2 linked regions of the Prochlorococcus marinus XMU1404 genome follow. The protein of the gene in region 1 interacts with the protein of each later gene in a pairwise test. Links are inferred from orthologs where the notes say so. Each region holds a gene or a part of one and is shown on either strand. Other genes may lie near its edges. The genes, in order: HA144_RS01580 and lpdA.

Evidence for each region.
Region 2: the proteins of HA144_RS01580 (region 1) and lpdA interact in binary tests that used the Escherichia coli proteins (3 or more experiments, as listed by UniProt). The link is inferred for Prochlorococcus marinus XMU1404 from one-to-one orthologs.

What each region holds. Positions count from the first base shown.
Region 1 is NZ_JAAORE010000001.1:287,697-300,152, reverse strand. Bases 6,882-9,959 are described here. They hold HA144_RS01580 (UvrD-helicase domain-containing protein), read left to right. Parts: upstream 6,882-7,255; coding sequence 7,256-9,664; downstream 9,665-9,959. Other genes in these bases: HA144_RS01575 (CCA tRNA nucleotidyltransferase), read left to right, coding at 9,670-9,959; HA144_RS01585 (hypothetical protein), read left to right, coding at 7,004-7,234. Also shown: transcriptional regulator NrdR, read left to right, coding at 1-96; HA144_RS01630 (30S ribosomal protein S1), read left to right, coding at 205-1,296; metK (methionine adenosyltransferase), read left to right, coding at 1,436-2,677; HA144_RS01620 (FGGY-family carbohydrate kinase), read left to right, coding at 2,690-3,919; HA144_RS01610 (hypothetical protein), read right to left, coding at 4,173-4,592; HA144_RS01600 (hypothetical protein), read left to right, coding at 5,648-5,827; HA144_RS01595 (phycobiliprotein lyase), read left to right, coding at 5,802-6,353; HA144_RS01590 (R-phycoerythrin subunit beta), read right to left, coding at 6,337-6,849; more of HA144_RS01575, read left to right, coding at 9,960-10,917; selenide, water dikinase SelD, read right to left, coding at 10,918-12,456. UniProt on the Escherichia coli protein: A helicase with DNA-dependent ATPase activity. Unwinds DNA duplexes with 3'-5' polarity. Translocates on single-stranded DNA with 3'-5' polarity. Initiates unwinding more efficiently from a nicked substrate than double-stranded DNA.
Region 2 is NZ_JAAORE010000003.1:189,097-201,390, forward strand. Bases 8,837-11,752 are described here. They hold lpdA (dihydrolipoyl dehydrogenase), read right to left. Parts: upstream 11,057-11,752; coding sequence 9,617-11,056; downstream 8,837-9,616. Other genes in these bases: trpC (indole-3-glycerol phosphate synthase TrpC), read right to left, coding at 8,837-9,604; HA144_RS07330 (TrmH family RNA methyltransferase), read right to left, coding at 11,064-11,752. Outside these bases: pdhA (pyruvate dehydrogenase (acetyl-transferring) E1 component subunit alpha), read left to right, coding at 47-1,084; HA144_RS07280 (RpoD/SigA family RNA polymerase sigma factor), read right to left, coding at 1,085-2,026; HA144_RS07285 (NAD(P)H-hydrate epimerase), read right to left, coding at 2,166-3,731; tRNA 2-thiouridine(34) synthase MnmA, read left to right, coding at 3,778-4,935; HA144_RS07295 (acyltransferase), read right to left, coding at 4,928-6,415; HA144_RS07300 (FKBP-type peptidyl-prolyl cis-trans isomerase), read left to right, coding at 6,502-7,074; sodN (superoxide dismutase, Ni), read left to right, coding at 7,154-7,627; sodX (nickel-type superoxide dismutase maturation protease), read left to right, coding at 7,636-8,028; HA144_RS07315 (hydantoin utilization protein A), read right to left, coding at 7,987-8,661; more of trpC, read right to left, coding at 8,717-8,836; more of HA144_RS07330, read right to left, coding at 11,753-11,924; murA (UDP-N-acetylglucosamine 1-carboxyvinyltransferase), read left to right, coding at 12,097-12,294. UniProt on the Escherichia coli protein: Lipoamide dehydrogenase is a component of the glycine cleavage system as well as of the alpha-ketoacid dehydrogenase complexes.

The sequences.
Region 1 (12,456 bases):
TCAGTTTACAGAAAATTTAATGGAGTAAAAGATTTTGTTTCTACTCTTGAGTCTCTAAAAGGAAGTTCAAAAAACCAATTAGCTTCAATTTTATAAAATTCAGCATCTTAAAGTGTAGAATACTTAACACAACTATTTTTGCTATCAGTTTGCAGGCTAGTAGCATTCCTTTCTAACTACCTTAGGTAGTCTGCGATATAACAAATGAACGAAAATTCTTCCCAAACTATTAAAGAACTTTCTGAGGATAAAAAAGTTAAAAATTCTTCTTCATTAGATAACGAATCACCATCCCTAAATGAGGAAGATTTATCATTTGAAAAGAATGATATCCCTTCAGCAGATTCTTCTTCTAGCAGAAGAAATACAGATTTTGACAACGCAGGGTTCACTCAAGAAGAATTCGCATCACTTTTGGGAAAGTATGACTATAATTTCAAGCCTGGTGATTTAGTAAAAGGTACCGTTTTCGCTTTAGAGCCCAAAGGGGCCATGATAGATATAGGCGCAAAAACAGCCGCTTTTATGCCTGTTCAAGAAGTTTCAATAAATAGAGTTGAAGGACTTAATGATGTTTTACAACCTTCTGAAAGCAGAGAATTTTTTATAATGAGTGAAGAAAATGAAGATGGCCAATTAGCCCTCTCCATTAGAAGAATTGAATATCAAAGAGCATGGGAAAGGGTTAGACAGCTTCAAAAAGAAGATGCAACTATATATTCCGAAGTTTTTGCAACAAACAGAGGAGGTGCTCTTGTGAGAGTTGAAGGCTTGAGAGGTTTTATCCCAGGCTCGCATATTAGTGCACGGAAAATCAAAGATGACTTAGAAGGTGAATATTTACCTTTAAAATTTCTTGAAGTTGATGAAGAGAGAAACAGATTAGTTCTAAGTCATAGGAGAGCCTTAGTTGAGAAAAAAATGAATAGACTTGAGGTAGGAGAAGTTGTTGTAGGTTCTGTAAAAGGTATTAAACCTTATGGAGCATTTATTGATATTGGAGGAGTTAGTGGTCTATTGCACATTTCCGAGATCAGTCATGAACATATCGAGACACCTCATAATATTTTAAATGTTAATGATCAAATGAAAGTCATGATAATTGACCTTGATTCTGAAAGAGGAAGAATTTCCTTATCTACTAAAGCACTTGAACCCGAACCAGGCGATATGCTAACTGACCCTCAAAAAGTTTTTAATAAAGCCGAAGAAATGGCTGCTAAATACAAGCAAATGTTATTTGAACAAACTGACGACATCGAAGAAAGTACCACTGCGACAGGTGAAACAATATAAATACACTTATTTACGTTAAGTAGGAATATGTAGAAACAAATGGTTTTTTATGCTTGAACAAGTATTTTTTAAATTTACAAATATTGATTAGTAACGATAGTCTAATTTAGGATGAAGATTAACTTAAAATTATGTATAAATGAGTGATTTCATCTTCACTTCTGAATCCGTTACTGAAGGCCATCCTGACAAAATATGTGATCAAATAAGCGACGCTGTTTTAGATGCCTTATTAACAGAAGATCCAGAAAGCAGAGTTGCATGCGAAACTGTTGTCAATACAGGTCTTTGTTTACTTACTGGAGAAATAACTTCTAAAGCAAAAATTGATTATATAAAACTTGTAAGGAATGTAATTAAAGAAATTGGATATGAAGGCTATAAAGCAGGTGGTTTTGATGCAAATAGTTGCTCTGTTTTAGTAGCGCTTGACGAGCAATCGCCAGATATTTCTCAAGGAGTAAACAATGCAGATGATATTAATGATGATTTGGAAGATAATACTGGAGCTGGTGACCAAGGCATAATGTTTGGTTATGCATGCGATGAAACACCTGAGTTAATGCCATTACCGATTAGCTTAGCGCATAGATTAGCCATTCAACTTGCCAAAGTAAGACACGAAGAAGTCCTCAATTATCTCCTCCCTGATGGTAAAACTCAAGTAAGTATTGATTACAAAAAAGGGGTGCCAGTTTCGATTAATACCATTTTAATTTCAACTCAACATAACCCTGAAATAGATGGGACCACTAATGAAGAAGAAATTCGTCAAAAAATCAAAGAAGATCTATGGAAGAATGTTGTAATTCCAGCTACAGAAGATTTAGAAATCAAACCAAGCATTAACGAAACAAGATTTCTGGTAAACCCAACTGGAAAATTTGTCGTAGGAGGTCCTCAAGGAGATGCAGGACTTACTGGCAGAAAAATTATTGTAGATACTTATGGTGGATATGCAAGACACGGAGGAGGGGCATTCTCAGGTAAAGATCCCACAAAAGTGGATAGATCAGCCGCTTATGCAGCACGGTATGTAGCTAAAAGTATAGTTAAGGCAAAGTTAGCAAAAAGAGCAGAAGTACAATTAAGTTATGCAATTGGAGTTGCGAAACCGATTTCAATTCTTGTTGAAACTTTTGATACTGGTATTATTTCACAAGCTAATTTGACTGAGCTTATTAAACAGTACTTTGATTTAAGACCTGCAGCAATTATAAAAGAGTTTAACTTAAGAAATCTACCAAAAAAAATGGGTGGTAAATTTTTCAGAAAGACTGCATCCTATGGACATTTTGGCAGAAGAGATCTTGAACTTCCTTGGGAAAATGTAGAAGAAAAAGCAGCCGAATTAGCGGAGGCTTCCAAGGTATTTTTATAAAATATATATTCTATGCCTGATAATTTTTATGGCGGTTTAGATTTCGGAACCAGTGGTGCAAGAATATCAATAATTAATTTTCATAAGAAATTAGTATATTCAAATTCTGCACCTTATTTATACAGCTTTAAAAATCCAAATTCTTGGATCAATTCTTGTGAAAATCTCTTAGTTAGTTTACCTATTGAGATAAAAATTAATCTTGATAAATTGGCTATCTCTGGCACCTCAGGAACTTTAATAGCATCCAACTTGCAAGGAGAGTCTATAGGGGAAGCAATACCTTATGACCAAGCATGTAATGAACATAAGATCCTTATTGAATCATTAACTTCTGGAGAAGATCATCTGCGAACTCCATACAGTAGTCTTGCTAAAGCATTGAAACTAATAGATAAATATGGGACAAATATACTTTTACGACACCAATCTGATTGGATCACCGGTTGGTTTTTAAAAGATTGGACTCTTGGAGAAGAAGGCAATAATCTAAAACTTGGTTGGGATCTAAAAAAAGAATCGTGGCCAAAAAGTTATCTCGATACTTCATGGCAAAAATGCCTACCTCATATAATAAAAAGTGGAAAAATTATTGGACAAGTAAATCTTGATTTGGCAGAGAGATTTAACTTGAACAAGAAATTACTATTAATCTCTGGCACCACTGACTCGAATGCAAGTTTAATAGCTGCTGAATTAGGTAAACAAGATGGTCTCACAGTTTTAGGAACAACAATTGTGGTAAAAAAAATTATTGATGATCCTATAAAAAAAAAGGGAATTACAATACATAGAATAAACGGTGATTGGATATGCGGAGGAGCATCAAATGCGGGATGCGGTATCTTGTCTAAATTCTTTTCTGATTTAGAAATAAAGGAACTTAGTCGACAAATTAATCCATCGAAAAACACTTCTTTGAATCTTTTACCTCTTAATAGTAAAGGAGAAAGATTTCCTGTTAACAATTCTAATTTAGAGCCTATACTTGGTCCTAGACCAGTAAGCGACTCACTTTATTTACATGCATTATTTGAAGGGCTAGCTAGGATCGAATTAAAAGGATGGGAAAAACTAAGCGAACTAACAGGTTCTCTTCCAAAAAAAATTATCACTATTGGTGGAGGTTCACAAAACCCACAATGGAGAAAAATAAGAGAAAAAATTATCAATATACCAATAGTTTCATGTAAAAAAACTTCTTCATTTGGTACTGCCTTATTAGCGGTTAATGCAAAATAATAGTTTTTTGAATATTTGATGAAGATATAAAATTTTTAATAATAGGGTTTCACAAACTACACATCGTAATTTAAAGTATATAGGTTAGAGCCGGGATAGCTCAGTTGGTAGAGCAGGCGACTGAAAATCGCCGTGTCCCCAGTTCAAATCTGGGTCCTGGCACCTTTAAAACCCTGTCTTTGGCGGGGTTTTATATTTTCTAGGCATTTAGAAACTAAATTTTTTCTTTTATTTTTTTTTCAATTCTCAATTTTCAGTTTTCAACTCTGCAAACTTGACCAATAACACCCAAAATCAGTTTATCTCCATTTGGATCTTGCCAATCAGCTAAATCATTAAAATTAGTATTTACTTCATCTATAGATACATCAACGTCTCTAAATGATTTCTCAAAACAATTTATATCCATTGTATAGAGAATATCCTTAGTAATTTCACTTTTTGTTTTGGGAATAAATTTACTCAATACTCTCACAGAACCATCCTTATTTCTTTTAATACTTTGTCTATCCCACAACTGTTCTCCATATTCACTTTTAGGGACTCCAACCCATTCATGAGGCAAAGCATTTGCTTGTTTTATTGAAATACAAATTGAAACGATCATGGAAAGGACTAAACCAATGCTATTTCTGAAAAATATTAAATTAACTTTATTTTTAGAATCAACCATGAATACTTTTGAAATACAAAAATCTATTTTAAGGAGTAAATATAAGATTAAAAATTTGTAAAAATTTTTATTGATTAGTATTTCTATTATAGATACAATCAAATATTAAATTAAGAATTTTCTCCCAATAAATCTACTAGAAAATAATGAATAAAATACAGAAGCTACTTTCAATAGTTTTCTTTGTCGCGATATTGGTTGGATTAATCTATTTAGTACAAAACTATGGCATCGAACCCTTAAGGAGCAAAGTCGAGAGTATGGGCTTTTGGGCCCCTCTAGGAATATTTATACTTAGAGGAATAAGTATAATTCTTCCTGCCCTACCAAGTTCGGCTTACTCATTACTTGCTGGATCACTATTAGGTTTTCAGAAAGGTTACATAACCATTATTTTTTCTGATATAGTTTTTTGCCAAATAGCCTTTTTCATAGCAAGGTACTTTGGCCGCAAACCTGTTCGTCGTTTAGTCGGAACAAAAGCAATGAAAAAGATTGAAAGCTTTAATCAAAATCAATTAGAGGAAAATTTCTTTCTTATGACTGGTCTTTTGATGACTGGTCTTTTTGATTTTCTAAGCTATGCAATTGGAATTGGGGGAACTAGATGGAAAATATTCACTCCAGCTTTATTAATAAGTCTCTTAATCAGCGATTCCATTCTTGTAGCTGTTGGGGCCGGAGTTAGTCAGGGAGCTGGATTATTTCTTGGAATAGCACTTTTAGGTATGTTTGCTCTTGCTACCATATCAGGCCTATCAAAAAATCCACCTCAATGGTTCATTTATTTGCTTAGCTATATCAACGAATATTTATCTCGGTTTTTATACTCTTTAACTAAAGGCAGATCCCCTATATGGTTCATTTATTTGCTTAGCTATATCAACGAATATATATCTCGGTTTTTATACTCTTTAACCAAAGGCAAATCCCAAAATTATTAGAAATAAGCATTTACCAATCATAAAGACAAGATATAACATTTTTGCAAACATTAACTATATAAATAAGAATTCATGCAAGAATGTAAAACGACTGATTTTTAAAGTTATTAGATGACTCCATTTAGACCAACTTCATATGATCGCCCTGGAGAACAAATATCAACCACTCCTTCTGGATTAAAAGTAACTTCTGCGAAGAGATTAATGGTGGATTCAATGGTAAGAATGATTCAAAAAGCAGAAAATCATTCAGCAGAAGATAAACTTGACGAAGAATCTAACAACAATTAATCAATTTATCGATAAAAGTTTAGGAGAGTGGAAATCGATAAGAAGCTCTCATACTTTAGCTTTTCAGGAATTTGAAAACTCAACAAGTAAAATATATATAAAACATATCAACTCTAAAAATAAAAAAGTTATTGAAATTTTTAAAAATTACCAATATAGTACAAAATTAGAAAGCATAGCCATTTCTATAAAATGGCAAGCTATTAGTGATTGGGATGATGATGATTTGAGTGAGGGAGATGAAACAGTTTTGATATTTTTACCCAAGGATGAAAATTCAGGAATTGTTTTACGAAATAAAGGTTATACGGAATCTTTTATTTCATCATCGAATTATTTCGTTGACGAACAGAATAATTTACATATTAAAACTTTTTACAAGTCAACAGTTTCTGAAGAAAAAATTTCCTTTTTATCCGCTCACGTAAGATCCAGATTTTCTACTATAAGAAATCTTGGGAATAACTCAGTAATACAGACTTCCCATACTTCTGAAATAAGAAATTTAGCTAGTTTAAAAGATTAATTATTCTTTCAAATTGAAGCTCTGTATCAGAAATTAAATCAGGAAGGAAGCCTGTGTTTCCCTTCATATTATTAACTGTAGAATTTAAATCAGAGATTGTTGAATCTCGCATTAATTCAATAACCCTTCTTGCATTTCTTAAAGGTACCCCAAGAGCAAAATAAGTATTTTTAAGATCCCTCAAACAACTTTTTTCTAAAACTGATTCGTCATTAGAAATTAAAAGATAAGCAACAATCCTGAGGATTATTTCTCCATCTCTTAAACAAACGGACATCTTGTTAGTTGTATTTAAAGATATTTTTGAATTAACTGAATCTTGATTTTCGCAAATCATTGCTGTTACAGCGTCTGCTGCAATTGCATGTGAATTATTGGTAATTGAGCATATTGCATCTAATCTTGAGTTTGCACTATTAATGAAATCTTTTATATTGCTTAATTCATTTAATTTCTTATCAGTGGAAAATAGTGGATTATTCTTTAAAACTGACATTATTAAATTAAAAAAATTAAAGATTGAATCTCAGAATAGTACAAAGCAAGTAAAAAAAATAAAATTTTAAAATTAACGCAACGCTTCTTAATTAATAACTTCATTCCAAAGTGATAGTTGAAATAATTCAAATAAAAATTTTTTTTCCGCTAATATGAAACTACTTTTAACTAAAGTTTTGGATCAACAGGATTTAAAATTATCAAAGAAACTTATCTCCTCATATAAAAAGAGATTGGAAAAAGAAATTCTTAACCGAAGTATGAAATTAAGGATGCCTCAAAATAAATTTGAAGAAATAATTGATAATAACAATGAACTCATAAATTTAAAAAAAGCGTTAGAAGACCTTGAAACCGAATCTGAACCTCATAGCAAAGTCTGATTTTTGAAAACCCATCCAAAAGTGCCTCAAACCAACAATTTTCTTTTTCAATCTTTAAATAATGAGCAACTTCAAGCAGTAAGACATGTTTATGGGCCACTATTAGTTGTAGCAGGTGCTGGTAGCGGAAAAACTAAGGCTCTTACGCACAGAATTGCAAATCTTATTGAAAATAATTCTATAGATCCCTATAACATCCTCGCAGTCACTTTTACTAACAAAGCTGCTAAAGAAATGAAAGCAAGATTAGAGGTTCTTCTAGCCCAAGAATTAGCTTTTAATCAATTTGGTCAGCCTTGGACAACTCTCAAAGAAATTGATCAAAATCAATTAAGAACAAACGTTCACCAAGAGAGGCTTCAGAACCTTTGGATAGGTACTTTCCATTCTTTATTTTCAAGACTTCTGAGATACGATATTGAAAAATATACTGATCCAGAAGGCTTAACCTGGACAAAGCAATTTTCAATTTACGATGAAACAGATTCGCAAACATTAGTAAAAGAAATTATCAGTCAAGATATGAATCTTGACCCGAAAAGATATGATCCCAAAAAGATTAAAAGATTAATAAGTAATGCTAAAAATCAATGTTTAACTTCTAATGATCTTTTAGAAAAAGCAGATAATAATTTTGATAAAACAGTTGCAGAAGCCTACAAGAGATATAGAATTTCACTCTCAAAAAATAATTCTTTAGACTTTGATGATCTTCTACTTTTACCTGTTTTCTTATTGAGGCAAAATGATATAGTCAGAGATTACTGGCACAAAAGATTTAAACATATTTTAGTTGACGAATATCAAGATACAAATAGAACACAATATGAACTTATAAAATTAATTACGGCCGGAAATACTGAACCAAAAAAATTCTTTGATTGGGAAGATCGCTCAATTTTTGTAGTTGGGGATGCTGATCAAAGTATTTATAGTTTCAGAGCAGCTGATTTCAGAATTCTAATTGGTTTTCAAGAAGATTTTAAAACTTCTTTCAACGACGATAAAAAATCATCTTTAATTAAATTAGAAGAAAATTATAGGTCATCTTCTAATATCCTTGATGCTGCAAACTCACTAATTGAAAACAACTCTGAAAGAATTGACAAAGTTTTAAAGGCTACTAAAGAAAAAGGGGAACTTTTAACATTACTAAGCTGTGATGATGAAATTTCCGAGGCAGAAGCAATTACAAATAAAATTAAATCACTAAACAATAAAAATCAGAAACCAATATGGAAAAATTTTGCAATATTATATCGAACCAGAGCTCAGTCAAGAGTATTAGAAGAATCTCTTGTGAGGTGGCGCATTCCTTATACAATTTTCGGAGGATTGCGTTTTTATGATAGAAGAGAAATTAAAGATGCAATAGCATATTTGAAAGTTCTGGTTAATTCTTCAGATAACGTTAGTCTTTTACGAATCATAAATGTTCCTAGAAGAGGGATTGGTAAGACTACTATTCAAAAACTTAATGAACTATCTAATAGGTTAAATATCCCATTATGGGAGGTTCTTAATGATAAGCAAAGTCTTGAAGAAACAATAGGCCGATCATCAAAAGGAATTAATAAATTTACCGAAGTTATGAATGATCTACTGTGTTACTTAGAAAATTCAGGTCCTGCTCAACTACTTCAACTTATATTAGAAAAAAGTGGTTATTTGAGTGACTTACTCTCTAGCGGGACTGAAGAATCTGAAGATAGAAGAAATAACTTACAAGAACTAATTAATGCAGCTACTCAATATGAAGAAGAAACAGAAAGTGGAGATGTAGAGGGATTTCTTTCTACAGCAGCCTTAACAACTGATAATGATACGAAGAAAAATAATCCCAACTCTGTAACTCTCATGACTCTGCACAATAGTAAAGGTTTAGAATTTCAAAATGTTTTTATCACTGGGCTAGAACAAGGTCTCTTCCCAAGCCATAGATCAATTGATACTCCCTCACTTCTTGAAGAGGAAAGAAGATTATGCTATGTAGGTATTACTAGAGCTAAAGAAAGAGTTTTCTTAAGTCATGCCAGGGAAAGAAGATTATGGGGTGGAATGCGTGAAGCAACAATTCCTTCAATATTTCTTTCAGAAATACCTGAAGATTTAATGGATGGCGAATTACCACAAACTGGTGGTGCTTCAATTAGAAGAGATTGGCATCTTGATCGTTTAACTAGAGTGGATCGAAACAATCCAAATGAATTTGTTAACCAACCAATAAATGGAGTGAGGAAATTATATTCAGGGCCCAGTAAAGGAAAAAGCTGGATAGTTGGAGATAAGCTAATTCACTCAAAATTTGGGAAAGGTGAAATCATACATATTTTTGGGAGTGGGGAAAAAATATCTTTAGCAGTAAAATTTGGTGATAAAGGAAGTAAAATTCTAGATCCCAGATTAGCTCCAATTCGTTATGTAAGTTAAAACTCATGAACGATATCTCTGATTACATTCAAGGGGAATTAATTAAAACTCCTTTTAATCTATATAACCTAATTGCTAAATACATAGAATCTAATAACAAAACTAAAGTTGCTTTTGTTGGCGGTTATTTAAGAGATTTATTAATTAGTAAATTCCATAAAAAATCTTTTTCTAAACCTGTAGATATTGATCTTGTTATTGAAGGCTCCTCTATTTCTCTGGCAAAATTTATAAAAAAAAATATTGTAAATGTAGATTTATGTTTAATCAAGGAATTTAATTTATACAACACTGTAGAAATAAATATTAATGACTATAAAATTGATATTGCTTCTGCAAGAAAAGAAATTTATCCTTCCCCAGGCTTAAATCCCACAGTAAATAAAAGTACTATTGAGGAGGATCTTAAGAGGAGAGATTTCACTATAAATTCTATAGCCTTCGAGGTCTCGACAAGGAAAATCTATGATCTTTATGGAGGAATATCTGATATAAAAAGTAAAAGATTGAACTTACTTCACAGCAATAGTATTTCAGATGATCCAAGTAGATTAATTAGATGTGCAAAATATGCTTCAAGGTTAGGTTTCAATATTTCAAATAATTCTCTCAAACAATCTCAAAAAACAGTTAGACAATGGCCATGGAAAAGTTCAGAGACTAATCAGACAATGATTTACCCTCCTGCACTAGGCATACGGATAAGGATGGAACTAGCTGAAATATGCAAACACGATAATTTGACTAATGTAATTTCGATAATTCATAAATGGGAAGTTATCTCAATCTTAAATGAAAATATTAAAGTCGATAAAAGGTTTTTAAGAGGACTAAATTGGATTAAGAAGTTAAAGGGAAATCATATGCTTTACTTATTAAAAGATTCAGAAGATTTAGAAACAGCATGTCAAAGATTTTTAGTAAATAAAAGTGAGATAAAAATATTAGAAGATTATTTAAATATCAAAAAGATATTAAAAACAAACCAAAAAAATTTCAATAACTTTTCTCCTTCAAGTTGGGCAGAATTTATTGAGAATAGAAACCTTAATGATGAGACAGTCAAATTATTAATTTGTGATGGAGGACCTTACTGGCGTAAATTGTTTAAGTGGTTATTTATTTACAAATTCATAAAATCAAAAAAAGATGGAGAAACATTAAAAAAAGAAGGATGGGATCAAGGGAAGGAGATGGGAAAAGAAATCAAAAGATTAAGATATTTGGAAATTGACAAATTAAATAGAACTTAATTACATTTTTACAACTTCTCCAACCTTGTACCATTTATCCTTTAGAACATTTTCATATTTACTATTGCAACTAATCAACAAGGGGCCACATGTTTGAGGATCTAATAGTAATGATATTTTATCGTTAAAAGTCTCTTGATCTAATGAATTTTCGTTTAAAAAATTAATTATTCTTTTTTTCTTATTTACTTTATAAATTTTGTCAAAAATTTCTTTATTAGATTCAAAGAAAGTACTCTTAACATCTTTTCTTATTAAATCAAATACTCCAGGATAAGCTTTAAATGCAAATAAATCCAATATAACTTTTATTGGCTCAAGATTATTTCTTTGCCTATATAAATTAGATGATTCAACCATCTCTTTAAGATGTCCAATAAATCCATATCCAGTAATATCAGTCGCAGCATTGACTAATGATTCTTTAAATTGATTTTGAAAAAGATAAATTTCATCAATCAAATATTGCTGACTCTTTAGTAAATTATTAATTATTTCAGAAGAACTACCTAGCATATTAATATTTTGCATTTGACTGGCAAAGTAAATCCCAACGCCTAGAGGTCTAGACATCATGAGAATATCTCCATTATTCATTCCAGATTTAAGCCATGGTTTTACTCCATTTTTTAAAATACCTTGAACTGTTAAAGAAATATCTATTCCTAATGCATAAGGTTTATTTACTAAACTTCTTGCCTCGAAAGTATGGCCTCCAAGTAATTCACCTCCATGATCCTCAACTGTTGATTTAATACCTTGAAGGGATTGAGAAAAAAGGTAAATCTGATATTCCCTTTCAACTTTTGGTAATGAAATTAAAGCCTGAGCGGATGAAAGTTTTGCTCCGCATGCCCACAAATCTGAGAAAGCATGCAAAGTAGTAATTTTTGAATTAAGCCAAGGATCACTTACCAAAGCAGGAAATCCATCTACACTTTGCAAGATGATATCTTGACCATTTTGATATATCTCAACTGAATCTTCAGGTGATGAAGCAAAAGAATTTAAATTAGATTTTATTAATGATTTATTCAAAACAAACTGAGGAATTTTAGCTGCACATCCTCTGCAGTCATTCAATGAAATATTTTTTTCACTACTTTTCATAATTAGCCTTTTTGATCTGAACTTTTTAATAAAGTTGAGATCAATCTTATATTTTAAAATCCAAAAAAGAAAAGAAGGGCCGAAAGCAAAATTGCGATAAATAGCAAAAGCCTTTGGATGATGGCTTGGAAATATATTTACTATTTGCAATCCGATCTTTTGAGGAAACCACTTTTTTAATGATCTCCCTTCTATATCTTTTTTTAGATTTTGGACTAATGTATTTACAACTTTTACTGCAAAAACTCCTGATGCTGGTCTTTTTGCTGAACCTACAACTGCGCAATCACCGACAGCAAAGATTCCCGAGAAACTTTTTATCTGCAAATTCTGATTTGTGATTATTCTGCCATGAGAATCCGAATCTAATAATTTTTTTTGTGCCCATAACGGAGATGTATTTCCAGTACATAAAAGAATCTTGCCATG
Region 2 (12,294 bases), on another replicon or contig:
CACACCTTAGAATGTTAACAAATCAAAACTTCATTAAGGTATTTTCTTGGAAACACACGTAGAGAGAATTACAAATCTTCAAGACATAAAAAAAGCAGAATTAGATCGAGAAACCGGATTGTTTCTTTATGAAGATATGATACTTGGCCGAAGATTCGAAGATAAGTGTGCAGAAATGTACTATAGAGGAAAAATGTTTGGGTTCGTTCATTTATATAACGGCCAAGAAGCTATAAGCACTGGAGTGATTGGTGCCATGAAAAAGAAACACGATTGGTTTTGTAGTACCTATCGCGATCATGTCCATGCACTTAGTGCAGGTGTTCCCTCTTTTGAAGTAATGAGCGAGCTTTTCGGCAAAGCTACAGGTTGCAGTAAAGGCAGAGGGGGATCCATGCACTTATTTTCAAGAGAGCATCACTTGTTGGGGGGATACGCATTTATTGGGGAAGGCATTCCAGTTGCTTTAGGAGCAGCATTTTCAAGCAAATATAAAAAGGAAGTTGCTGGTAATAATAGTAGTGACTCGGTAACTGCAGCATTCTTTGGAGATGGAACTTGTAATAATGGACAGTTTTTTGAATGTTTAAATATGGCCCAATTATGGAAACTTCCTATAATTTTTGTTGTTGAAAACAATAAATGGGCTATTGGTATGGCACATGATAGAGCAACCAGCAATCCTGAAATCTGGAGAAAAGCCTCTGCTTTCGGGATGCATGGTGAAGAAGTTGACGGAATGGATGTATTAGCAGTTAGAGGGGCAGCACAAAGAGCAATTGAGCGGGCTAGAGCAGGTGATGGGCCTACTCTTTTAGAATGCTTGACCTATAGATATAGAGGGCATTCTCTTGCTGATCCTGACGAATTAAGATCTGAAAAAGAGAAGGAATTTTGGGGAAAAAGAGATCCCATAAAGAAATTAGCTCAAGAAATTATTGATGGAAAATTCGCAACGGAAGAAGAATTAAAAAGTATTGAAAAGAAAATAGATATAGAAATATCCAAAGCGGTTAAAGATGCTTTAGAAGCCCCTGAGCCTCCTTCTCAAGAATTAACCAAATATATTTGGGCCGAAGATTAGTTAAATACCACTAGGTAGTTTTCTGGTTAAATTTCTTAATTTTCTCAGAGCCTTCAATTCAACTTGTCTTACCCTCTCTCTAGAAACTTCCAATAATCTTCCAATTTCAGCAAGTGTATGTCTCTCATTTCCATCTAATCCGAACCTTAATTTAAGCACATGTTGCTCTTGTTCACTGAGATGGCTTAACCAATTACCAAGTTGCTCTTGATGCATTTTCTGTTCAACTTGATCTAGAGGCTCTTCATTATTACTATCTGCAATTAAATCTCCTAAAAAGCTCCTTCCATCATCGCCGTTAACAGGAGCATCTAAACTACTTGTTGATAAAGCTTGCCTTAAAACAGAATCTAATTCTTCGACATCAATTTCCATTGCTTCTGCAATCTCAATTCTGCTTGGCATAGCTCCGAGTTTATGAGCTAAATCTCTACTAACTTTTCTTATAGAAGCTAACCTTTCACTCAAGTGGACTGGCAAACGGATCGTTCGAGATTGACAAGCGATCGCTCTAGTCATACTTTGTCTAATCCACCAAAAAGCATATGTAGAAAACTTGTATCCTCTTGTAGGATCAAATTTTTCAACAGCCCTCTCTAAACCAAGTGAACCTTCTTGAACTAGGTCAAGAAGTTCAAGACCCTTACCTTGGTATTTTTTTGCCACACTAACAACTAACCTTAAATTAGCTTTCATCATCCTCTCTTTTGCTCTTCTTCCTATTTTTATTGTTCTTTTTTGCTGTGTTGTAAATTCTTTGTTTTTTTCAGTTAATTGACCATCTTCTGTAAGTATCATCATCTTTTGAACTTGATTACCCAATTCAATTTCTTCAGAAGGCGTTAATAAAGGCACCCTTCCAATATTCTGCAAGTACCAACTTATAGGGTCATTGCCTCTTCTTTTTTGTGGCTCTGCTTGTGTTGGTATTGATGAAACCATTTTTACCTGAATTGAGGTAATAAAACTTTCCTACATTTTTATGGAAAAAGCTAAATATTTAATGCGCGCTTCAGATTTGACGTAACATTTGTATATTTATGTGTTTAAAACTAAAAATAACTCTCATAAATTGTTTCTTTCAAGATATTTGTCTCGTTTTCATATTTCTCATTAATTTTGATAATTCATCACCAATAGCGGATGCATTTGACCCTTTTTTACACTTTGATGCAGCAAATGAATGTAAAAGTACGTATTTAGTAAAAAAATCAGTTGTTATATTTTTACAAAGGGTCGAATCAATCGCAGAACTGCCAGCTATAAATCCGGTTAAAAGATCACCTAATCCTGCTCTCGCAGTTTGAGAATCAGTCCCAAAAAGTTGCCATGCTTTTTTATCATCAGCAACTATACTGTTAGCTCCCTTTAACAAAACACTTATATTAAATTCTTTGGCCGCTTTAAGAGCTAGTCCAACATTTGTCTCACCTTCTATATTAGGAAATAACCTTGAAAATCCCTTAATATGAGGTGTAATCCAAGTTTGAAATTTTCTCTCTAAGAAGAATTTTGATCCTAATTTTGATTCAGAAATTCTATTAAGTGCATCTGCATCCAAGATCAATAATCCCTTAAAACCTATTAGGTAATCTTTCGATTTATGCCAATCATCATTATCAATTCCTATCCCTGGGCCTACAGCTAATGAATCATATAAACTCAGATCAATATTTTTTAATGCACTGAATAAGGATGCATTACCATTGTGGTTAGTTTGCATAGTTCCTTTTAAAACTATTTCTGGAGCAACTTGCCAAATAGATTCAGCTACTAATTCAGGCAGAACTGCTGAGATAAAACCTGCTCCACTTGATATTGCCCCTCTTAATGATAAGTATGCAGCTCCGGGATATTTTTCACTTCCAGCAATTAATAATGTTCTTCCTCTTTTATATTTATCGGAATTTTTTGGTAAAGAAGGTAAATCAATATTTTTTAAATCTTTGTAAGTAACCTTAAAAATTTTTTTCTCAATCTTAGATAACTTATTAGTAGGTACCCCAATATCAATATGATTCAACTCTCCAATAAAAGGTAAAGCAGAATCTTGTGTTAACCCAATTTTATTGAGACCTATAGCTAAAGTGTAATCTGCCTGTACAGCATTATCTAAAAACGGCTCTCCTTTATCAGGGCATAACCCTGTTGGGATATCAATACTTATTACCTTGCCATATTTGTTATGAAATTTTTGATTAATAAGTTTGATTAATTTATTATCAACTTTTCTTGTTTGATTATTACCAAAAATCGCATCAATCCAGAGTTCTTTCCCATTTGCATCAGGGGGCTCTACTAATTTTGTGACACCAATAGATGTAAGATAATTAAGGAGGTTATTTGTTAATGTTTTTTTTATCGGAAATGGACACCATACCTGGACTAAAAAGCCTTTCAAACAAAGCTCTCGTGCTATTACTGCACCATCCCCACCATTATGCCCAGGACCGATTAAAACAGTTATTCCATGTTTTAAAAGAGGTTTCCTTTTCAAGAGCCATCTACTAATTTGGATACCAGCTTTCTCCATCAATGCTTCTTGTGGCATTCCATCAGAAAACATTTCTTTCTCTAATATCATCATTTGCTTCGAATCAACAATTAAATGTTTAGAGTCAATTGCTGGCCATACAATTTCGTTCATAATTAGTACAAAGCATTTGAAGTACCGTTCAAAATTTTAAACTTCCATGTTAAAGACACAAAAAGATGAAAAATTAGAGAACTATTTTTCTACTAATAATAAAACTAAAAAGAAGAAAAATATTATTGTAGGTCTTTCTGGAGGCGTAGATAGTTCTCTTTCAGCTGCTCTTCTTGTAGAAAGAGGATGGAATGTTGAGGGACTAACTCTTTGGCTAATGAAAGGAGAAGGATCCTGTTGTTCTGAAGGATTAGTAGATGCTGCAGCCCTTTGTGAAGATTTAGGAATTAATCATAAAATTATAGATTCAAGAGAAATTTTCGAAAGAGAGGTAATTAAAAAAACTACTGAAAGCTACGAGAAAGGTTTCACACCACTCCCATGTTCGATGTGCAACAAGAATGTGAAGTTTGAAGAGATGCTTAATTATGCAATAAATAAAAAAGACTTTACCCATATTGCGACTGGACATTACGCAAGAATAAAAAAATCATCTTATGCTGAAAAACTTGATTACAAGAGCTTAGTATTTAAGGAATTCCTTCTTCTGAGAGGGGCGGACAAGAATAAAGACCAAAGTTATTTTCTTTATTCTCTTTCACAAGAAGTACTAAGCAGATTAGAATTTCCTCTTGGTGAGATGAAAAAAGAAGAAACCAGAAAGGAAGCCCTGAGATTAGGCCTCAGAACTGCTCAAAAACCAGAAAGTCAAGATTTATGTTTAGTTGAGCATTATGGATCAATGCAGAGATTTATCGACAAACACATTGAACCTAAAGAAGGAAAAATAATACATGTTAATGGTCAAGTCCTAGGAACTCACAATGGTATTCAGCACTTTACTGTAGGCCAAAGAAAAGGTTTGGGAGTTGCCTGGCCCGAACCATTATATGTAAAAAATTTAGACAGAAAAGAAAACATAGTGTACGTAGCAGATAAAAGTGATCTATTTAATAGAGAAGCAATAATTAGTAAGGTTAATTGGGTTTCAATCGAAGAACCTAAGCAAGATATAAAAGTAGAAGCACAAATCAGATATAGAAGTCATCCAGTAAAAGGAACTTTAATTGCTTTGAAAAATTCAGATAATCTAACTAAAACTTTTAAATTAATTTTTGAAGAAAGTCAAAGTTCGGTAACGCCCGGACAAGCTGCAGTTTTTTATAAAGGAGAAATTTTATTAGGTGGTGGATTAATTAATTAATTTTCAAAAAGATATTTAATCCCATAAAAAATATAAGCAAAAACAAAAGAGGTTTATCTCCAAATTTTGTATAGAAAGTCTTTTCGGATGAAAAATTAGGGAACACTATTTTATTTTGCTCAACATTTAAATCTAGCATTTGAATTATTTTTCCATCATCCTGAACTAAACCCGAAGGGCCTGTGTTTGATACGAGTAAATTATTTTTCTTATTTTCAATACTTCTTAACCTAGCCAATGATAGAAATTGATTATGCAGCTTAATTGGATAGGGATCTAAATTTGATGCAGTTATTATTAGTTTTGCACCACTATTAATAGCCTTTCTTATTTTCAATCCATCACTAATTTCGTAACAGATAGCTACTGCTAATGGGGGGGTAAATTTAGGATCGAAAAATCTTGAATCGGAACCCGGTTGAACTCCTCCTACTGCAGATAATCCTCTTGAAAAACTATTTAGAAATACAGGTATATTTTCACCTAATGGAACAAGTCTACTTTTATCTATGAAAGAGGTAAAAGATTTATCTCCAATTTGAAATCCTAGTAAAGAACTTCTTAACTCATTATTGTAATTTCTGAAACCTCCTGCCAAAGTATTAATTTTAATGCCTTTAGTTAAATAAAAATTATTAGATAGAGTTCCTTCGGGAGCAACAAGAAGTTTTGCTTTATTGGCTAAAGCATATTCTTGAGCGATAGATTGTTTTTCTTTAATAAACTCATCATCTATTTTCAATTTTTCTCTTGTTGGGATATTTGTTTGCCAAATAGCCACAGGAAATTCAGAGTTTCTTTTTATTGGATTTGTTAGGGCCCCAAATAAATGTAAGAAAACAATTATTAAAGATCCAAAAATAAATATTTTTTTGAAATGAAGTTTTCTTCTCCATCTACCGTGACTAAAAAAAATCCAAAATCCAATCAATATTTGTAATACGCATAAACCACTTGCACCAATCCATCTTGCCAACCCAGCGAGATAAATATCACCTGGGACAAGACTTTCACCTAAACCTATCCAGAAAAAAGGTGTTTGAGAAAGTATCAATTCACCAATCCCCCAAGTCAAAGATAAAAAAAATACTTTTATGATTAAAGGCATAATTTTCATATTAAAAACATCCTCTTTCCAGAGAATCATTTCAACTAACAGCCCCCATAAATAAACTAATAACCCACCCCAAATAGCACAAAATAATAATATTGAAATGGCAATTATTAAACTTGCAAACCATGAAAACCCAAGCCATGTCAAAGGATGCAGATCATATAACCATGAATGACTTATCAAAACAAAGAAAAAGCCCCACCAAAAATTTGCTATTTTTCTTTCACTTCCTTCCCATAAAATAAATAAAGATATCGGCATAAAAATCAGCCAAAAGTAAGTTGAGACTGAAATTCCTCCTAAAATTCCACCTAGGCAAGGGTAAAAATATTGTCTTAAACTTTTTATCTTAGTCGGGATTAACAATCTAAAATTACGAAATTAAATTTATAATCACTCATTTATTGTACCTTTATTCTGTAATATTAGTTTTAGTAACTTTCAAAATTTAAGTGAAAGAAGTCTTTATTAGTTTTGCAGTTTTTGTTTTTTGTGTTTCGTTAACTCTTTTCAGTCAATTTAATTCACAACAAGTGGTTAATGCTGCCGAATCAGAAACTCAGTTAATTCAAAAAACACCTATTGCAAAATCATCAAATGTTTCAAATAATAATTTATTTGAGCTAGACCCATCAGATCCAAATCCTATACTTTTCGCTATGGCAGAAGAAACACAATCAGAAAGCAATTCAAGGACTACAGAAAGTGGTCTAGTTATTTTGGATATCGTAAATGGGGAAGGAGATGAAGCTAGTGCTGGGCAAACAGTTACTGTAAACTATACAGGAACTCTAGAAGATGGGACACAATTTGATACTAGTATCGGTAGAGCTCCATTTAGCTTTCCATTAGGTGCTGGAAGAGTAATTAAAGGTTGGGACGAAGGTGTCGCAGGAATGAAAGTTGGAGGTACAAGAAAATTAACAATTCCTCCGGAACTTGGATACGGATCTAGAGGGGCAGGAAATGTTATACCCGCCAATGCAACTTTGATATTTGAAGTTGAATTATTAAAAGTCAATTAAATTTAAGTAAGAAAAATATCTAAGACTTTTCAATTTAGTTAATCTCCAAGTAATATATATACAACTCCAAATATTTGAAATGTTAAGTAAATTGATCAATTCTTTTCTAGATAAAAAATCCCCAATGACAGTCCATGCTCACTGTGATGGTCCTTGTGGTGTTTATGATCCAGCATCAACGAGAGTTACTGCTGAAGCAGTTTTATCAATGACAAAAAAACTTATTGCACTAGAAGCTCCTTCTAGCACTGATTCAGCAGAGTGGGCTACATATAGTAATACATTTTCTAGATATGTTGCAGTTAAAGAAGAGCAAGCAAAAGAAACAAAGAAAGAAATTCTAATTTTGTGGACAGACTACTTTAAACCAGTTCATTTAGAAACTTATCCAGACTTACATGAAACTATTTGGAAGGCGGCCAAATTATGCAGTGCATGCAAAGTTAATATTGATTTAGCTCAAGCTGAAGAGCTCATGAGTTACGTAGAAAAGATTCATAATATCTTCTGGGCTTCAAAAGGGAGATCAGACGCTTTCGTAAAAGCTAGTTAATCAGAATTATTTTCAAAAGTTTTTTTGATTTTATTTTATTTTTTTTAGGTTTAAGAAAAACCGCTATTATTAGTGGTGAATCTATGTATCCTTACCTAAAAGACGGGGATATTGTATTTTTTAAAAAATATAAAAAGAATAAATCAATACTAAAAAATCGACAAATAGTTATTTTTAATCATCCACTTAAAAATAAAAACCTAATAAAACGGATAAATTCAGTAAATCAAAATAATATTGAAGTTCTTGGCGACAATATTGAACTTAGCGAAGATAGTAACAAATTCGGATTAATCAATGACGAAAAAATTATTGGGATTGTCACCTCTAAATTAATTTTTCCTAAATTAACAAATTTTTTAATTCAAAAAAACAGAAGCACTCCTTTGAATCCAAAATAATCCCAAAGAAAAGGAAAGCCCTCCTGCTACAGCTATTAATCTTTTAATAAATTTTTGACTTGCTTTAAAGGTGGTAAAAGATATTAAACAAGTAAAAAGATTCATACTTGTTAGTGAACCAATCAAATATGAAATCAAATATAAGCAAGCACTTGTTAAAGGTAGTGCCAAAGCAGGAAGAACTGCGAGGAAATGCGAACCTCCAGCTATACCGTGTAGCAAGCCTAAACCTGTCAAAGCATGTGAGTGCTTATTATTGTTATTTTTTTGTTCCTTAACATGAAAGTGAAAGTGACGATGGGCAATTCCATTCTCATGCTTATGGGAATGCGAATGGATACTTAATTGAAAAGAATTTTTAATAGCAAATACTCCAACAATTAGAAGAGAAATTCCAACTAGGAATTCGGCGATATTGGAAAATTTGTTTAATGGCGTAATATCCTTAATAAAAATAGCTAGGAAAGCTAACAAGAGGACACCTGAAGAGTGTCCTAAGCCCCATGAAAAACTATTTCTAAGAGCTTTTTTGGGATTATTAATCGCTGCTGGTGCCATTGCAATTAGATGATCAGCGCCACTAACAACATGCACAAATCCTGCAACTACTCCAGTTAAAATTACAGCTTGCATATATATTCAGTACAACTCTGCTTATTCAATTTTATAGCACGATTTGAAGTCAAAATTAAATTGATTTAAATAATTTCTTGAAAGATTGTTCAATATCACTTTCTCTCATAAAAGTTTCACCAATTAATACTCCCTTGATTCCAATAGATCTAAGCGAATCTAGATCTTCGGCACAATTAATTCCTGATTCACTAATGGGAATAATATTTTGTTTTAAAAATATATCAGCATATTTATGCATCAATTCTATTGATGTTTTTAAATCAGTTTTAAAAGTCTTTAAATCCCTATTATTTATTCCAATCAAATTAAAAGATTTTAATTTTAGAATCCTTTCTAATTCATTATCATTATGCACTTCAACAAGAACACTCATCTTTAAATTATCAGCTATTTTCTTTAGATAAATTAAATCGTCATCACTTAAAATCGCAGCGATTAATAATATCGCATCAGCACCAGATACCCTTGCTTTATAAATCTGATAAGCAGAAATAATAAAATCTTTGCATAGTAGAGGGAGATTAGTTGATTTTCTTACAGTTTCGAGTATTTCATAACTACCTTGAAAAAACCTTTTATCGGTAAGTACTGAGATACATGATGCACCTAATCCTTCATAACAAATTGCTATGTCTTCAGGGTTAAAATCTTTTCTAATAACTCCTTTACTCGGACTAGCTTTTTTTATTTCTGCAATTACTCCTGGTTTAATTTTTGAATCCAAGATATTTTTATAAAAATCTTTTGGGGCAGAAAGATTTTCAATTTTTTTTATTAAATCTTCTAAAGAAACTATTTTTTTAAAATTCTTAATTTCAATGTCTTTATGCCATACAATTTCTTCCAGAATATTTTTTGCTTGTGCTTCTCTATGAGGTACAGCATATTCTAAATTTTCAACCCTAACTGTTGGATTTGGTGGTCTGCGTCTTATCTCCATTAATTTTAGATATTATTTTATTTGAGAAGCGGCTTGTTTATACGCGACCTCAACTACTTCACTAAGAGTAGGATGAGTATGAACTTCTTTAGATAATTCAATTACATCTTGGTTCCTTGAAATAGCGTTCGAAATTTCTTGAATCAAATCAGCTGCATGTAACCCAAAAATATGAGCACCTAATACTTTCCCATTATCTTTATTGAAAATCAACTTTAGCAATCCATCACTCTCCATCTCAGCCAATGCTTTTGAATTAGCCTTAAAGAAACTTTTCACAATTCCCAAAGTAAAATTTTCTTCTGCAGATATCTCTTTAGCTTCAGCTTCAGAGAGACCAACTGAACTTATCTCAGGGTGAGTAAAAGTTGCCGCAGGGATACTTTTATAGTTAATTGCGACTTTACCACCGCAAATATTTTCGACAGCAATAGTACCCTGTGCTGCTGCAGTATGAGCAAGCATTAATTTGCCAGTAACATCTCCAACAGCCCAAATATTAGGTATTATTTCCTCGCCATTTTTAACTCTCATTTGATCATCTATAGGAATAAAACCTTTTACCGTCTCTATCCCAACAGACTCAAGATTTAAGTTATTACTATTAGGACTTCTGCCAGTTGCAACAAGCACAGCGTCAACTTCTAAAGTTTCTATCACTTCTTTGGAATTTGCATCTGTAAGTTCTATTTTGACAGGACATCCAGGTGTTATTTTTGTAGCGAAAACATTTGATTTTGTATCTATATCTCTTGATTGAATAAGATTCTTTTTCGCAATTTTTGTAATGTCAGGGTCAAATGTTGGCATAATATTCTCTAAAGCCTCAATCATGGTAACTTCACAACCAAGCGCGGTATAAACATCTGCGAATTCCAATCCTATATAACCACTTCCAATAATAGCTATCCATCTAGGTAGCCACTCTAGCTTTACTGCATCATCACTAGTAAATACAGTTCTATTATCCAAGGTTATCCCACGAGGAACGAAAGGAGAAGAACCAGTTGCTATGACGATATTCTTACATGTGTATATTTTATCAATTCCGTTTTTATCTCTTACACCCACTTTTTGATTCCCTTCAAGTCTTCCAATACCCAAAATAATTTCAACTCCACTCCTTTTTAGAGTTTTTGTTAAATTTTCTCTAACGTTTAAAACCAGATTATTTGCATGATCAGCAATTTTTGATCTTTCAAACCTTACGGGTGCAGCATGAATACCAAATTTGGCTAAATGCTCATAATTACCTATTTCTCTGACTTTTCCAGTCGCAGCCAAAAGAGCTTTAGAGGGGACACACCCCTTGTTAACGCAAGTTCCTCCCATGTCTGAAGATTCCACTATCGCGACTTTCAGTCCCTTACTAGCAGCATGTTTAGCGGCATCAAAACCTCCATATCCTGCTCCTATTACGATTACATCGAAATCAAAACTTGAATCAGTCACTTTTTATTTATTTATTAGAGGTGAATGCGACTCTTTTTCGTTCTAGTAATAACGGAACAGCAACACAAGCCACATTTAATGATTCTACAATCTCACTATGCGGAATTGTAATTGTTTCATTAAAAGCTTCTTGAATTTTTTTATGAATACCTTGACCTTCATTACCCAAGATTAATGCAGTACGTTTAGACCAATCAACTTCCCAGTAGGGTTTTGAGGATTTTTTTAAATTTTTATTTTGGCTACTAGTAGAAAAAATATTAAATCCTACATTTGATAATTCAGATAAAGACTTTAATAAAGAATTTATTATTTCTTCTTCACTTCCTTCAAACCTTTGAAATGGGATTTGAAAGACCGCACCAGTCGATGCTCTTAATGCTTTTTGGCTTAATGGGTGCGCACCTCCAGCTAAAAAAATTGCATCAACACCAGCAGCTAAAGCAGTTCTAAAAAGATTACCCATATTCCCAGGATCTTGAATCCTATCGAGAACAAGAACAAAATCATCTTTACTATTGAATTGATAATTAAGTATCGATGAGATTTCTACTAATGCTGCAATGCCATCTGGATTAACTGTTGAAATTGCTGAAGCTAAAACCTCTTCTGAGACCAAAGTTATTAATGATTGATCAAACTTTTTGCTAAGATTTTGGTTCTTTTTGAGCCATTTTTCAGTAACTAGAATTTTAGAGGGGGAATTTCCAGACTTCAACAATTCTTCAATAAGATGAGTACCCTCTATACAAAAAAAATCTTTGTTCTTGCGAGAGGATCCTCTTTTAAATGATCTAAATCTTTTAACTAGATTATTATTTTTACTAGTTATTTTAAAAAAATTATTTTCTATGAGGAATTTAAAAATTTTGTGGTCAATTTCATTGTAATTCCATAAACGATTGGATCAATAATTTTTAAAATTTAATTCCCTAAAAATTGATTGATACATTTTTACTTTTTATTAATATTATGGACGTTACATAGGGTGGACTTACTAATGTTAGTTTGTCATTATAAACCTAATAAACTAAGTCTTAATGATTTGCGGCAGCGAAAAGAATTCATATTTTAAATCGCAAAATTTAAAAATTCTTGGCCAAGGTAAACTAAACGGGATTGTTGAAATAAGTGGTGCGAAGAATTCGGCATTAGTTTTAATGGCGGCTTCATTATTAACCAATGAAAGAATAACTCTTGAGAATGTTCCTCGTCTTACCGATATAGAAAAAATGGGG